DNA from 3 places in the Arthrobacter sp. E44 genome. Region 2 is predicted to be linked to each of the others. Evidence: riboswitches for the same ligand, from Rfam matches in the RefSeq annotation. Region 2 holds a riboswitch; each other region holds the start of a gene.
The links. Region 2 has a riboswitch for cyclic di-AMP ahead of ACETK3_RS10275 (LysM peptidoglycan-binding domain-containing protein). Riboswitches for the same ligand answer to the same signal wherever they lie in the genome.

Region 1 (5,234 bases), on a different contig from region 2:
CTGCTTCCGGCGTGACCATCAGCCGCCTCGCGGAGCCGATCCAGGTGGAGCCGGAGCTGCTGTCGCAGTTGGACGAAGGCGGAATCCGGCCCGGCGCTGCAGTGGCCCTGGAACGCGTGGGCGACTACATCTCGGTGCGGGTGGCCGGGATTGAAGGAGCGCTGGAGCTTCCGCCGGAGGTTGCCGCACACGTCTTTGTGGCCGTCAAGCAGGGCTGAAGCGAAGCTTCCATACCCCGGACCTGCCCTTCCAGCCAAAGATAACGGAATTGTTACCTAGGGTCTTAAGCCCCTATAGTAGAACCAGTCGTTTGAAACTTAAGCGTTACCTGATCCGGAGCCGAGCTCTGCCAGCGGATCGGGTGCACGAGTCGTTACTGGCAGAGGCGGGGGAACCACAAGCGGCAGCGGGGGACTGCCTTGGGGTGAAGTCCGTCAGCAGCAAGCCTCTCCAGTGAAGGATTCTTCCGGGAATACCCCTGCGCAGAAGCTTGCCCTTGGCGGGCCGGGTCTTTGATCTCTCTGACCCGAATCCGACAGCTAACTCCGCAGGCTTTTCCAGAGAGGAACCCTTCTTGACCATGCAAACCCCCCGGGGACGCCGCCGTGCTGCCGGCCCCCCTTCGGCGCCGCGGGTTGTCGAAGTTGTCGCAGCGGAGCGCCCCCGCGACCTCCATCGCGACGCCCGCCGCCGCCGGGGTCCGTTCCGCCAGATGACGGAGTTTGCCGCCGCCAGCGGCATCGGCCAGAAGGCCGGCATTGCTCTGGCGGCCACCGGCCTGGTGCTGACCGTGACCGTGCCCGCCACAAGTCCCGTTATGGCCACTGATGCCGCCGGCAGCGCCCCGCTTGCAGCCTCCTCTGTCACGCCGCAGCCCGAGATCTCGGCCGACATCGGTGCCCAGATCGACTTCAGCCGGTCCGCCGTGGTGACCCAGGCCGACCCGGACGGGAAGCTAAAGCAACTGCTGAGTGCCCAGTCGGCCGGGTCCGTGACGCGTGCCGCGTCAGCCGGCACCCTGGCCGCACCGCTGGCATCCCTTGCCACCGCTTCCCCCTTCGGTTACCGGGTCAGCCCGATTACTGGAGGCTCGGGCGACTTCCACCGGGGCCAGGACTTCGTGGCGCAGTGTGGGACATCCGTCCTGGCGGCCGCCACGGGTACCGTGACCTTCGCGGGCTGGCATCAGTTCGGCGGCGGAAACCGAGTGGTCATCGACCACGGAAACGGGCTGGAAACCACGTACAACCACCTGTCGTCCTTCAATGTGAAGGTGGGCCAGACCGTCTCCCGCGGGGACGTGGTGGCGCTGAGCGGCACCACTGGTGCATCCACCGGCTGCCACCTGCACTTCGAAGTCCAGGTCAATGGCGAAGTGGTCGATCCCATGGGCTGGTTGTAACCGAATGATTGCGCACTCTCAGATCGCCGTGACTAGCCGTGACCTGAATGTGACATTGAAACAAAACTGCTGTACCGTCTAACTCGCGTCAACTTTTCCGAAGTTGACGCTCTTGAGTGGATTGCCTAACTCTGCCACCGCTCAAGGTCCGTTCGCATTTCATCGTCTGGCAGGGGCGGGGGAACCAATTTCGGCCTTCATCCAGAAGGCCTTGGGGTTAAGTCACAAGCTTCCCAGGAAGCAGCGTGGCCGGGTGACTCCCATCCGAATCCGACAGCTCACCTCGCAGGCATTGGGAGAGGCTACCTTCGTGTCTTCACGCCATAATTCTGCGCGCCACCGTGCGCAAACGGTTCGCACCAACCCCTTGGATGCCGTTTCCAAGGCCGTGAGTGCAAATGCCGGGACCGTAGGCCGCCAGGCTGCCGTTGTGGCAGCCGCCTCGGGCCTGATCCTGAGCATGGGCCTGCCGGCCACTGCTGCTGATACCACTGCCGGTGTCTCAGCTTCCACTGAGTCCGGTTCGGCCCAAACGGCCCTCGCCGTCACCGCTGCCCCCACCGCCACGGTTTCCTTTGAACGTCCCGTGGTCAAAACCACCGCTGCTCCCAAGGTGCAGCCGGTGCGTACCCAGTCCACCGACACGGCCAACGCTGCTGCTGCTGCCGGCCAGGACGCCGCGCCGGCCGCCAAGACCGCCCAGACCGTCTCCTCGGCGGCGACCTCGGGCATCGCAGCCATCGCCTACACCGGCATCGGCCACTCGTACGTGTGGGGCGGCACCAGCCCCGTCACCGGCTGGGACTGCTCCGGGTTCGTGCAGTGGGTTTACGCCCAGGCAGGCATCAGCATTCCCCGCACCAACGCGTGGAGCATCATGACCCCCACCTCTGCGCCGCAGCCGGGTGACCTGGTTGTCCAGAACGGCGGCGCCCACGTTGGCATCTACGTCGGCAACGGCATGATGATCAGCGCACTCAACCCCTCACAGGGCACGCTGCTCCACTCGCCTGCAGCCACCGGTACCTCGTCGTACTACCACCTCAACAAATAGTTCTTGGGCTCCGTGCTCCAAGGGCTATTTCTTTGCCCAAAGCTTCTTCGCTAGAAACCACATCCCCGTTCGGGACGCGCCGGCGTACCCCCAAGATGCCGGCGCGTCCAACACACTTTGCCTGCCTACCTGCGGTTGCAAGGAAAACGAAAGAGAGAACTGATGACGACTCGTGCTACCGCACGGCACCGCGCCGAGGTCACCAAGACCAACTCGATCGCTGTCATTGCCAAGGCTGTCAGCGACAACGCCGGCGGCATGGGCCGCCAGGCTGCGGTCATCGCCGCCGCTTCCGGCCTGGTCCTGACCAGCGGCATTGCGGCCAACGCCGCCGATGCCAACGTCAAACGCGACTCTGCTCCCGCCTCCGCGCTGGAAGTTGAATCCGCCGTCGACGCCCCGATTTCCGCCGCTTCCACCATTGCGATCAGCTTCGAGAAGCCAGCTGTGACCACCACGCCGGCCCCCGTCGTCGAGCCCGAGCCCCAGGTTCAGGTGGAGGAAGCTGCCCCTGCTCCCGCCGCCCAGCCCGTTGCCGCTCCCAAGGTCACCGCCAAGGTCGCCACCGCCGCTGCCCCGGCCGCTCCCGCAGCCCAGGCTTCTGCCAGCGGCAAGGGTGCTGCAATCCTCTCCGCCGCCTACGCCCAGCTTGGCGTCCACCAGGACTGCACCATGCTGGTGACCAACGCCCTGGCCGCCGTCGGCATCCACTTCCACGACTGGCCCGCCGGCTACCTGTCCCTGGGGGACACGGTGCCTGCTTCCCAGGCACAGCCCGGCGACCTGATCTACTACGCCGATGGTGGCGGAGGAATGGCACACATCGCTGTTTACGCCGGAAACGGCATGGCCGTGCATGGCGGCTTCAACGGCAACGACACCGTGGTCTTCAGCGCAAACGTGGGCTCCGGGCCGGTTTTCATCCACGTCAGGTAAGCACCGCATGTCCGGCACTGGCAACAGCCAGTGCTTGTCCAAGGACCCCCGCCCTCGCAGCGGGGGTCCTTGGCGTTTAAGAAGTTCCCCGCAGGGGACTGATGCCTGCCCTGCTGGGGAACGTTCCCCGCAGGGAATCCGGGCGGCGATTACCTGATTTTGCACTTCTCTGTTTACTCTTGTGATGTCGATCCATAGCCCGGACATGCCGAGGGCAGCCGGCCCTCGTGCCCCTGACGGGTGCGGCCGTGAAGAGGTAAGTGCATGCGCACTCTCGTTCTGAATGCTGGATATGAACCGCTGGCGGTCATTACTTTCCGCCGGGCGCTGGTGCTTGTGCTCACGGGCAAGGCGAGCGTCGTGGCCGAAGGGGATGACCCTGTCGTGGGACCCACGGACGTCCTGGGCCGCCCGTCCGTGATCCTCCTCAACCGGTACATCCGGCCCCGATACAACCACTCCACGGCTGTCAGCCGCAGGGGCGTACTCAGACGCGACGGCCATAAATGCGCATACTGCGGCAAGGCAGCGCATACCATCGACCATGTGCACCCCAAGTCCCGGGGCGGGGCTGACTCGTGGGAGAACCTGGTGGCAGCCTGCCTTCGCTGCAACAACGTCAAGGGCGACCACACCCCGACCGAGATGGGCTGGAGCCTGCGCTTTGTGCCGGAGCCTCCGCGCGGCACCATCTGGCAGATCAAGGAACTGGAAAAGCCCACGCCCGCGTGGGATCCGTTCCTCCTGCCCGAACGCGCCGCCTGACCTCCGCTTTCGACGGGAGTGATCGCTGCCCCGCCTGATGGCTAGGCTGGGGGAGTGCAAGAGAACAGCCTGGTTTTTGATGCCCTGATTTTGGCCGGGGGCCGGTCCTCGCGGCTGGGCGGGGTACCCAAACAGTCCCTTGTCTTCCAAGGCCAAACGCTCTTGGAACGGGCCCTGGACGCCGCAGCCGGCGCCCGCCGCACTGTCGTCGTCGGCGACAGCGCCTTCCTGCCATCCCAAAGCACAACACCCCGCCCTGTATCCCCGGCAGCCTGGCCGGCCGACGTCCTCACCTGTCGGGAAGAGCCGCCGTTCGCAGGGCCTGCCGCTGCCATCGCGGCTGGTTTGAACACCTTGGGCGAAAATGGCGGAGCGGCGCCCTTCACCCTGGTGCTGGCCTGCGATATGCCGTTGGCCTCCGAAGCGGTGGCCGTGTTGTGGAGGGCTCTTGCCGCATCTGCAGCACGCCCCGGGGGAGGCGGAGGAGGCGGCGTGATGGCCCTGGCCGGCGACGGGAAGGTCCAGCCGCTGGCGGCCTTTTACAGCACGCCCGGGTTAAAACAAGCCTGCGCGGAGTTGGCCGCACGCGACGCGTTGGTCAACGGCTCCGTCCGGGCTCTCCTTGCTAGTCTGGACGTGCAGCTTGTCACAGTCCCCGCCGGGTCCACCTCCGACGTGGATACCTGGGACGATGCTGCCGCGCTGGGGGTTGCCGCCAGGAGCCAGCGTGAATGCAAGGACCGGAGCGCGGGCGGAACTAACGTGGGAGGCAAGTCGTGAAAAGCCAGGACGAAACGCTGGAGGAATGGTGCAGGGCCCTCCTCCAGGCGTACAAGCTCGAGGACGTCCAGGTAGACATCAACGCGGTGCTGGCACTCGCCGGCGTTGCCGCCCATGCCGTTGTCCGGCCGGCCGCACCGCTTACCACCTTCATTGCCGGCTTCGCCGCAGGCCTGGCTGCCGCTCCCGGCAGGGAGCTGGACGCAGCCTCCATGGACGCGGCGCTGGCCGTTGCCCGCACCCTGGCAGCTGACTACGAGGCTGAAGCCGCCGGGACTCCCGGCGAATGACAGCAGA
Region 2 (5,234 bases):
CAGCGCTTCGCGTTCATCATGGACACCGCGCCGTGCGCCGGCGCGGAGGAACTGGCCGAGGGCACGGACCTTCTGGTCAGCGAATCGACATTCAGCAACGACGACGGCGGGCTGGCGCACCAGTACTTGCACCTGACCGCCGGGCAGGCAGGGGAGCTGGCGGCGTCCGGAAAGTCCCGGACGCTGGTGCTCACCCATTTTTCCGCACGGTATGGCGACGACATGTCCCTGCTTGCGGAGCAGGCGCAGGCACGTGCTGCAGGGACCACGGTCATCGCAGCCCATGACCTGCAGCGCATAGCCGTGCCTCCGCGGCGGCACCAGGTGCGGGAATCAGCGGACCATTATGACGGCGATAGGGTTAAACCATGACGGCAGCAGCTGAATCCATGGTGGCTTTTGACGGCCGCTTCGCGCGTGAACTGTCGGAACTCGCTGTTCCCTGGCAGGCCGAGGAGGCCCCCAGCCCCGGCCTCCTTGTCCTCAACGAGAAACTGGCGCGTGACTTGGGCCTGGACGCGGAGTACCTGCGCAGTCCCGAAGGCGTGCGGCTCCTGGTGGGAAATCACGTTCCTCCTGGCGCCACACCGGTGGCGCAGGCTTACGCCGGCCACCAGTTCGGCGGATACTCGCCCCTGCTCGGTGACGGGCGGGCGCTTCTGCTGGGCGAGGTCACGGACCGGAGCGGACGACTCCTGGACATCCACCTCAAAGGCTCTGGACGCACGCCTTTCGCCCGCGCGGGGGACGGCAGGGCCGTCGTCGGGCCCATGCTGCGCGAATACCTCGTCAGCGAGGCTATGTACGCCCTGCACATTCCCACCACCAGGGCACTCGCCGTCGTGGGCACGGGCCGCCAGGTCCGGCGCGACGGTATGCTGCCGGGCGCCGTCCTGGCCAGGGTGGCAAGCAGCCACCTGCGCGTGGGCAGCTTCCAATATGCGCGTGCCACCGAGAACCTCGACCTTCTGAAGCGCTTGGCGGACCATGCCATCAGCAGGCACTACCCCCAGGCCGCGGAAGCCGAAAACCCCTACCTGGCACTGTTCGGGTCGGTCGTCTCCGCGCAGGCGGAACTGGTGGCCCGCTGGATGCTGGTGGGATTCGTCCACGGGGTCATGAACACGGACAACATGACCATCTCAGGGGAAACCATCGACTACGGCCCCTGTGCGTTCATGGATGCCTTCAATCCTGCGGCCGTCTACAGTTCAATCGACGTCAGCGGCCGCTACGCCTACGCCAACCAGCCGGTTCTGGCCGAATGGAACCTTGCCCGGCTGGCGGAGGCGATGCTGCCGCTTATCCACGAAGACCAGGAGCAGGCGGTTGCGCCCGCAGTGGAGGTGCTCGGCGGCTTCCGGGGCCACTACAGCAGGGCGTGGACCGGTGGCATGAATGCCAAGCTCGGCCTTGGCAGCCGCGGGGGAAGTGACGAGGAAACCACGTCCGCTTTGGTGGACGGCGCCCTTGCCATCCTGAAGGACGGTCCCGTGGACTACACCCTCTTCTTCCGTAACCTGGGCAAGGCCGCCCGTGGCGACCTTCGTCCGGTGCGCGGCATGGTTCTTGATCTGGCTGCGTTTGATTCCTGGGCGGAGCGGTGGCAGGCACTCGAACCGGACGCGGAGCTGATGGACAACGTCAACCCGGCGTACATTCCCAGGAACCACCTCGTGGAGGAGGCATTGGCCGCTGCCACGGCCGGAGACCTGTCACCCTTGCAGCAGCTTTTGGAGGCAGTCAGTGACCCCTTCACCGAGCGGCCCGGGCTGGAACGCTACGCCGAAGGCGCCCCCGAGGACTTCGGCAACTATATGACCTTCTGCGGGACCTGACGGCTGCGGGGGCAGGCGGCGGATGCGACAGGAGGGCGGCAGCCGGATGACCGGCTGCCGCCCTCCTGTCTAATGCCTGCGCTGTTGGGCGCCTGCGGTGATGCGAAGACTAGGCGACGCGGACCGCTGAGTAGCCGCCGAGCCAGCTGATGGAGTGCACCTGGGTGTCGTAGCCGTTCACGCCACCGCTGACAACCTGGCCGTTGCCGGCGTAAACGCCAACGTGGCCGGAGGTGATGATCAGGTCGCCGGGCGCAGGAGCGCCGACCACGGTGCCGTACTGGAAGAACTGGGTGGGGGCAAGATCGCCAACGGACTTGCCCACCGAGCGCAGCGCCTTCTCAACCATGGCAGTGCAGTCCTGCTTGATGCCCAGCTGGCCGTAGGCGTTTGCCAGGATGGCAGCGCCGGTGCCGCTGCCGGTGGGGGCGGACACGGGGGTGGCCGAGGCGTAGGACATGTTCATGCCGGTGTTGGCCGGAGCGGCGGCTGCGGTCTGCACGGGTGCTGCTGCAGGGGCCGGAGCCGGTGCCGGTGCCGCGGTGTAGCCGGCGGCGGGGATCTGGATCTGGTCGCCCGGGTAGATGATCGAGGACAGGCCCAGTCCGTTGGCGGACAGGACGCTGTTCAGGCTGACGCCATTAGCAGACGCAATGGCACCCAGGGTATCGCCGGAAACTACGGTGTGGACGCTGCCTGCTGCCGCTGCCGGGGCCGCAACAGGTGCGGAGTACGCCTGCACGTTGGTCTTTTCCGTGGTGTCAGGGCCGGTGACACCGGCGTGGGCCGGGGCGCCGACGCCGAAGGCAATGCCGGACGCTGCAGCAACTGCGAGCGCGGGGCGGCCCAGCGAGCGGGCCTGGGACTTGGCTGTCACGGCGAGGCCCTCGAGAACAATGGAGCGGGCCGGAGTTGCGCGGTGACGGGCAGTGGTGGAATTTTTTGACACGGTTGATCGCCTCTCCCATGCCTGCGGGGTGAGCTGTCGGGTTCGGGCTGGAGATACCCGGCCGGAAGCAACCCCGTAATGGACGGAGGCGCTATCGACTTAACCCCAAGGCCACAAGTGGCCGCGGAAACTTGGTTCCCCCGTCCCTGCCAGCTGGAGCGGTTGTATCCCATGATCAGTGGCAGGGCTCGGCATACTGATGGGAATGTCCCGTCTGAGAGGGACACCTGAAGACCATAACCCACATGCGGTGGCATTGTCACATTTGGATAACATACGAGGTTTCCCTCTCGAATTCCGCAAACGTTTGGACGTTACGGCTGTTATCGGTGTCGACCTCGGCTAATAGCCGGGCTTGCAGGACAGGTAACGGCCCGGACACGGACACGGGATGTTTGCCGCGGCTCCATGGAACTGGCCGTTTCCATTCAGGCGCTCCGCGATCCGACCGCTAGGCTGTTTGCATGCCAGATTTCGACCGGTTCCGGGTACTGCTCGAAGAGGAGCGGGCGCGGCGCCTGGAGTTGCTGCCGGCGCTGCGGGCTGACATCCAGGCAGCGAATTCGGCCCGGCAGGACTCCAATGTCGATGACGAGCACGACCCCGAAGGGGCCACGATCGCGTTTGAGCTCTCGCAGGCTTCGGCGCTCCTGAAGCAGAGCTCGGCCGGCCTGGACCAGATTGACGCGGCGCTGGCCCGCCTGGCAGCGGGGACCTATGGAACCTGCGCCGTGTGCGGGGAGCCCATTGCGGAGGGCAGGCTGGAAGCGCGGCCCTGGACACCGTTTTGTATCCGCCACGCCTCGTCCGGTCGGGGACGATGACTGGCCCTGCGGATGTGGTGTCCGCGGCGGCGGAGTTCGTTGACCGGACCCTCCAGAACGAGGGCGCCTGGTACCGGGCGGACGACGTCGGGAACCGGCTTGGCTGGGTGCTGGACTCTTACGGTTCCTCCATCGGAGCGGTGCGCGGCACGGTGCGCGATGCCCTGCGCAAATTCAAGGACCTGGACCACGACACCACGGTGATGCTTGCGTCCACCCTGTGGGGACAGCCCCGGCCCGGCTCCCGCCCCGTGTTTGAGCGCCGGTTGGCGGCCGTGGTGCTGCTGCAGTCACGGGTGCGGCTGCTCAGGCACTCGGACCTGACCCGGCTGGAAGGCTTCCTTCGTTCTGCCCAGGCTGCAGACCTGATCCAGCCCCTCCTGGGCGACGTCCTGGTGCCGCTGCTGTCCGGCCTCGGGGAGCGCGAGCGGCAGCGGGCCAACGCGGTCCTGGCCCGGTGGCGGGACGACCCCGACCCGCAGCTTCAGGCGGCGGCAGCCGCCCTTGAAAAAGATTTGACCCTTTGACCTCGAAACCGGGAGATCCGCATGAATGAGCACTTTGACCTTGACCGTTTTGTTGCCGCGCAAAACAGCGGCGGCACCTATGACCAGGCGCTGGGGGAGCTGCAGGTCGGCAGGAAGTCCGGCCACTGGATGTGGTTCATCTTCCCGCAGATCTCCGGGTTGGGGCAGAGCGCAATGTCCCGCAAATACGCCATCTCCTCACTCGCAGAGGCCCGTGCCTACCTGGATCATGAGGTACTGGGGCCGCGGCTCCTGGAGTGCGCCCTGGTCCTGGCCAACCATGCAGACCAGTCCGCGGAGGACATCTTCGGCGGCATTGATGCCAGGAAGCTGCGGTCGTCCATGACACTGTTTCTCCGGGCGGCACCCGGAGAAACAGTGTTCAAGACTGTCCTGGCCCAGTTCTTCGACGGCGAGCCTGACCCTGCCACCGATGAGATCCTGGCTGGCCACGCCGCTGGCTGACGCCGGGTTGGCGGATCAGCCAGGCCCGGGGAACCGGCTAGGGCGTGGGGCTGCCGCCGTTGACGTTCAGTGGTTCCCCTACCACGTAGCTGGACTCGGGTGAAGCCAGGAAGACGTAGGCGGGTGCCAGCTCCGCGGGCTGTCCTGCCCGGCCCAGGGGAGTCGACTGGCCGAATTCCGGCAGCTGCTCCTTGGGCTGGCCACTGCTGACCTGCAATGGCGTCCAGATGGGACCCGGGGCCACGGCATTCACCCGGATTCCCTTGGGTGCCAGCTGCTGTGCCAGTCCCTTGGTGAAGTTGTTGATGCTGGCCTTGGTGGTGGCGTAGTCCACCAGGGTGGGGGACGGGTTGTACGCCTGGATGGAGGTGGTGTTGATGATGGTTGAGCCGGCCGGCATGTGCGGGACGGCGGCCTTGGTCAACCAGAACATCGCATACACGTTGGTCTTGAGGGTGTGGTCGAACTGCTCGTCGGTGATGTCCTGCAGGTCCTCCTGGGCCACCTGCTTCCCGGCGTTGTTGACCAGGATGTCCACCCCGCCCAGCACGGCAACCGCCGTATCAACGACTTCCCGGCATGTGGCGGAATCCTTGAGGTCGCCCGGCACCTTGACGGCCTTGCGGCCCGC
Region 3 (5,234 bases), on a different contig from region 2:
GAGGCGGCGTTCGCGGAGGATATCGAACACCGACCCGGCGGCCCCGGCCTTCTCGTCCCACGCTCCGAACACCACCCGGGGAATCCGCGCCAGCACGATGGCGCCGGCACACATGGCGCACGGTTCCAAGCTGACCACCAGCGTGCAGTCGGACAGCCGCCAGCCGTCGTCGCTGCCGCCGTGGAGCCGTGCCCGTTCCTGTAGCCGTCCGGCCGCCTCCCTGATGGCCACCACCTCGGCATGGGCCGTGGGGTCGCCCAAGGCCTCCCGTTGGTTCCGGCCGGAACCCAGCACATCGCCGTCGGGCCCTATTACCACGGCGCCGATGGGCACGTCCTCCGTGGCGAGGGCCCGCCGGGCCTCAACCAGGGCAAGGCCCATCCAGGCCTTGTGTTTCTTTTCGGGCAACGGCATGGCTCAATGATAGTTTCGAGAGATACTAAGCTTGCGTACTTTTCCTGGGAGGCATGATGAGCAGAGTCCACGAGCGGATGGACAGATGGTTCAAGCCCTACGCCGCCCTTTGGCTGACCCTGATCATCGGCGGGACCGTGGTTGTCATCATGGCCCTGGCCGGCGCCGAGGTCTACGACGACGTAGTGGGCAAGGACGGGCTCGCAAACCTCGATGTTCCGGCCCTCCAGTACGCTGAGTCGCTGCGAAACCCGGGCCTTGATGCCTTTGCCACCGGCTTCACCAACATCGGCGGCGGCATCGGCATGCCCATCCTCGCCAGCATCCTTACCGCGTGGCTGACGTTCCTGAGCCGGACCTGGCGCCCACTCCTCCTGGTGGGCGGCGCGGCAACCGTCTCCATCCTCGCCACCACGTTCGGCAAGAAACTTGTGGGCAGGACCCGGCCGGACCACGCCGATGCGGTCCCGCCTTACGAGGATTCGCCGTCTTTCCCCAGCGGCCATACCCTCAACACCACCGTGGTCATCAGCGTCCTCCTGTACGTTCTTTGCCTGCAGTTCCACCAACTCTGGGTCAGGGTCACGGCAATCACGGCCGGCGTGATTTTCATCATTGCCATGGGGCTGAGCAGGGTATTCCTGGGCCACCACTGGTTGACCGACGTCATGGCCGGCTGGACGCTGGGGCTGGCCTGGGTGGCCATCGTGATCCTGGCGCATCGGTTGTTCCACCTGTTGAGGCGCAAGCAGCATGCGGGTCCGGCCCCCACGTTCGATCGTCCCGTGGTGCGGGACGTCGTCCTCGAATCCGTGCACGACGGCGGCGATGCCGGCAAGCAGGGCGCGTCCGGCAGCCGAGGCAAGGACACCGCCGGATGATAGTTTTGGGGGATGCGCACTCTCGTTGTTGACCACCCCCTGGTCGCCCACAAGCTCACCGTCCTGCGGGACAAGAACACGCCGTCGCCGGTATTCCGCCAGCTGACGGAAGAGCTGGTGACCCTGCTGGCTTACGAGGCCACGCGGGAGGTCCGCACGGAGCCCGTCACCATCCAGACGCCAGTCAGCACCACCATCGGCACGGCATTCACCAAGCCCACACCGCTGGTGGTTCCCATTCTGCGTGCCGGCCTGGGAATGCTGGAGGGCATGACCAAGCTGGTCCCCACGGCCGAGGTGGGCTTCCTGGGTATGGCCCGGGACGAGGAAACGCTGGACATCATCACCTATGCCGAGCGCCTTCCGGAGGACCTGACGGGCCGCCAGGTCTTCGTGCTGGACCCCATGCTGGCCACCGGCGGCACCCTGCGTGAGGCCATCAAGTTCCTGTTCAAGCGGGGCGCTTCCGACGTCACCTGCATCTGCCTGCTGGCTGCCCCTGAAGGCCTGGCCCGGCTGGAAGAGGAACTCTCGGGCGCGAACGTGCACATCGTCCTGGCCTCCATCGACGAGAAGCTCAACGAGAAGTCCTACATCGTTCCCGGCCTGGGCGACGCCGGCGACCGGCTCTACGGCATCGCAGGGTAGTTTTTACCCTTTTTCACTCGTCGTCCTGCCGCTAGCCTGTGCGGATGGACTGGAAACTCGAACTTGTCTTTGTCCCTGTATCCGACGTTGACCGCGCCAAGGACTTCTATGTCAACAAGGTGGGCTTCAACGCGGACTACGACGAGCGGCCGTCGGACCACGTGCGCTTCGTACAGCTGACGCCGCCCGGCTCTGCCTGCTCCATCTGCATGGGCGAGGGGCTTTTGGACGCCCCTCCCGGCACGGGAACCACCCTCCAGATGGTGGTCGACGACATCCAAAAGGCGCATGACCACCTGAAGAACAATGGTGTGGACGTCAGTGACATCGAAGTGCTGCCTTGGGGCCACTTCGTTTACTTCGCCGACCCGGACGGCAATAAGTGGGCCGTCCAGTACATCCCTTGGCGGAATGCCGGGCAGGATGCAGCTCAGGCCGGCAGTACGCCCAGCAACGCTTAAAACAGACCGCGGGCCGCATCGTGATGATGCGGCCCGCGGTCTGTCGCTGGAATCCCCGGCGTTACCCCGTGGCCAAGGCGTACGACGGCGGGTGGCGGGACCAGCCGTCGGCTGTCCTTGGAGCCGGGAGGTTCAGCTGAAGGTTTCCCTTTGCGGCGCTATGCCAGGGAGAGGTGCCTAGTACCAGTTGTGCGCCAGGTGGAAGTTCAGCGCACCGCACGGAGACTGGTAGCTCTTCTTGATGTAATCCAGGCCCCAGTTGATCTGCGTGCGGTAGTTGGTCAGGTAGTCGGCGCCGGCGCTGGCCATCTTCTCTGCAGGCAGGGACTGGACGATGCCGTAGGCGCCGCTGCTGGGATTCGTGGCCGTGGTGGTCCAGTCGGACTCCTTGGTCCACAGCGTCTGCAGGCACTGCATCTGGTCAGGTCCCCAGCCAAAGGTTGCCAGCTGGCCGGCAGCATAAGCCTGGGCACCGGCGGGATCATTCACCGCGACGACGGGTGCCGGCGCAGGAGCGGGTGCCGGAGCCGGGGCAGGAGCCGGGGCGGGTGCCGGAGCCGCGGCAGGTGCCGGGGCTTCCGCTGCGGGGGCCGCCGGTGCAGGCGCGGGGGCTGGTTCCGCTGCCTGGGGGGCTACGCTGATTGCCGCCGGAACGGACGCTGCCGGGTTGGAGCGGATTTCGCTCTTCTCGATGCTCATTTGGGCGTCGGCCGCTGCCGTGGAAGAGTTTGATTCGGTGGATGACACCGGGGTCATGCTGCTGGTTGCCTGGCCTGCCGCGCCTACCCCCACGAGCACCGCGCAGGATGCTGCAAGGATCCCGGCACGCACGCCCAGGCTGGTCTTCTTTGCTGGTTTCTTGGCCGGTTCCTGCTGTGCCAGATGTTTACCCTTGGCATGCAGGCATGCTTCTGCCGTGTTTTTGGACATGATTGATCGCCTCTCACACCTGCGGAGTTAGCTGTCGGGTTCGGATGAGGGCATCCGGCCGCACGGAAAGATCACGTACGTGCTTAACCCCAAGGGCGTTCATCGCCCGGGACGGTGGGTCCCCCGCCTCTGCCGTTGCTCAATCGGAATCCGGGGGAAGCGGCAGAGCTTGGCGTCAACCCGGGATATGCGGCCCGAACGGGAGCCGCACCCAATCGACGGTACAGGAAAAGCGAAGCAAAGTCACATTTAGGTAACGGAAGTCACGGCCTCCAGCGCGCCGGCTTGCTTCTGGCGTGCGGTTGAATCGTTACGTTCAGGACACCAGGCCGTGTTGTTACCGTGCCAGGAGGTAGATAGTGGTGCCGCCGATGCTCTGCGCACTGAAGTTCTGCGAAACCCACTCGGCGATCCGGCCGACGGCATCCGAACCGGAGCTGGACGGCATGGCCCCGCCGGCAATGAAGTAGTGGATTTTTCCCTGCGCGACGAGGTCTTGGAACTGCGCCAGGGTGGGGGAGGGGTCGGTGCCGTTGAAGCCGCCCACGGCCATCACCGGCAGTTCCGTGGCGAGCTGGTACCCGGCGGCATTGTTGGAGCCCACTACCGCTGCTGCCCAGGTGTAATTGGTTGCACCGTCTTTGAGCGCGGCCACAAGATCCGCTGGTGGAGTAGGTGCGCCGAGGAGGCCACCGAGTCCGCCGCCGGGCCTGCCCCCGAAGTTAGCGCCGCCAGGGTTTGTTCCGGCCGGGGCGGCCTGCTGCTGGGAACCCTGCTGCTGGAAGCCCTGCCCCATGGGACCCTGGCCCGTGACGCCCTGTCCGGCGCCCCGGCCCGAAGGGCTCCGACCGGTCGAACTGAAGCCTCCCGGTCCGCGGCCGCCGGCGCCTAAGCCCGAGGCTGGCCCCGCACTGACGATCGCCCCGCTGTGTGCCGTAGCCGCGGTGGTGACGGAGTAGGCCAGCGGACCGGGGAGCGACGCAGCGATGGCGAGGGCCGCCGTCGTCCGCTGCATGGAAGCCAAGCGCAGGAACTTGCCCAGCCCAATGCCTGCTGCGGCTGCCAAACTTCCGCCGAGCACCAGCCAGCGCAGCCAAGGGCCGTAGGCGGACGTGGTTCCCAGCAGGTAGAAGGCCATAAGCGACGCCACGGCCACTGCTGAAGCGAGGAAGATGCGGGCAGCCGCTTGCCTGCGGCGCTGCCACAGGAGAACGCTGCCCAGGCCTGCCATTCCGGCGATTCCCGGTGCCAGTGCCACCGCGTAGTAGGGGTGGATGATGCCGGCCATGAAGCTGAACACCAGGCCCGTTACCAGGATCCACGAGCCCCAGACGATGACGGAAGCGCGGACAACATCTGTTCGCGGAGCCCGCCGCCCCACCCACAGCAGCCCCGCCGCAAGGATGAGTGCGGACGGCAGCAGCCATGCGATCTGGCCGCCGAACTCGCTGTTGAACATCCGGAACAGGCCCGGAACGCCCCAGCCGTTGCCGCCGCCCACACTGCCCGTTTCGTCGCCCGTGAGCCTGCCCAGGCCGTTGTAGCCCAACGTCAGCTCCAGGATGGAGTTGTTCTGCGACCCGCCAATGTAGGGCCGCATGTTCGCCGGCGTCAGCTCGACGGCCAGCAGCCACCAGCCGGCAGAAACCACCATCGCTGCTCCCGCGGCTGCCAGACGGATCAACCGCCGCCGGGTGCCGCCCGGAGCTGCCACCATGTAGGCGAGGGCGAACCCGGGAACCACCAGCAGGACCTGAAGCTGCTTGGCGAGAAACCCAAAGCCCAGGAATACCCCGGCCAGCAGGAGCCACCGAGGCCGGTCCTCCTGGACCGCGCGGAGGAACCCGTACGCGGCTGCTGTCATTAGCAGCACCAGCAGGGCGTCCGGGTTGTTGAACCG

Region 1: it holds a riboswitch for cyclic di-AMP, as region 2 does, so the genes downstream of both, ACETK3_RS06360 (C40 family peptidase) here and ACETK3_RS10275 (LysM peptidoglycan-binding domain-containing protein) in region 2, are expected to answer to the same signal.
Region 3: it holds a riboswitch for cyclic di-AMP, as region 2 does, so the genes downstream of both, ACETK3_RS07855 (hypothetical protein) here and ACETK3_RS10275 (LysM peptidoglycan-binding domain-containing protein) in region 2, are expected to answer to the same signal.

Annotation. Positions count from the first base shown of each region.
Region 1 is NZ_JBHDJA010000005.1:63,815-69,048, forward strand. Features, by position in the region: gene ACETK3_RS06350 (metal-dependent transcriptional regulator) at 1-218, shown strand, start outside; cyclic di-AMP (ydaO/yuaA leader) riboswitch at 328-570, shown strand; gene ACETK3_RS06355 (M23 family metallopeptidase) at 581-1,402, shown strand; cyclic di-AMP (ydaO/yuaA leader) riboswitch at 1,515-1,708, shown strand; gene ACETK3_RS06360 (C40 family peptidase) at 1,833-2,456, shown strand; gene ACETK3_RS06365 (NlpC/P60 family protein) at 2,619-3,392, shown strand; gene ACETK3_RS06370 (HNH endonuclease) at 3,657-4,157, shown strand; gene ACETK3_RS06375 (molybdenum cofactor guanylyltransferase) at 4,212-4,937, shown strand; gene ACETK3_RS06380 (DUF6457 domain-containing protein) at 4,934-5,227, shown strand; gene ACETK3_RS06385 (molybdopterin molybdotransferase MoeA) at 5,224-5,234, shown strand, end outside.
Region 2 is NZ_JBHDJA010000009.1:131,575-136,808, reverse strand. Features, by position in the region: gene ACETK3_RS10285 (ribonuclease Z) at 1-372, shown strand, start outside; gene ACETK3_RS10280 (YdiU family protein) at 369-1,838, shown strand; gene ACETK3_RS10275 (LysM peptidoglycan-binding domain-containing protein) at 1,948-2,787, opposite strand; cyclic di-AMP (ydaO/yuaA leader) riboswitch at 2,791-2,991, opposite strand; gene ACETK3_RS10270 (TraR/DksA C4-type zinc finger protein) at 3,252-3,611, shown strand; gene ACETK3_RS10265 (DNA alkylation repair protein) at 3,608-4,138, shown strand; gene ACETK3_RS10260 (DUF1810 domain-containing protein) at 4,160-4,603, shown strand; gene ACETK3_RS10255 (glucose 1-dehydrogenase) at 4,641-5,234, opposite strand, start outside.
Region 3 is NZ_JBHDJA010000006.1:169,317-174,550, forward strand. Features, by position in the region: gene ACETK3_RS07835 (nucleoside deaminase) at 1-414, opposite strand, end outside; gene ACETK3_RS07840 (phosphatase PAP2 family protein) at 471-1,295, shown strand; gene upp (uracil phosphoribosyltransferase) at 1,308-1,943, shown strand; gene ACETK3_RS07850 (glyoxalase superfamily protein) at 1,988-2,404, shown strand; gene ACETK3_RS07855 (hypothetical protein) at 2,582-3,334, opposite strand; cyclic di-AMP (ydaO/yuaA leader) riboswitch at 3,340-3,500, opposite strand; gene ACETK3_RS07860 (ArnT family glycosyltransferase) at 3,672-5,234, opposite strand, start outside.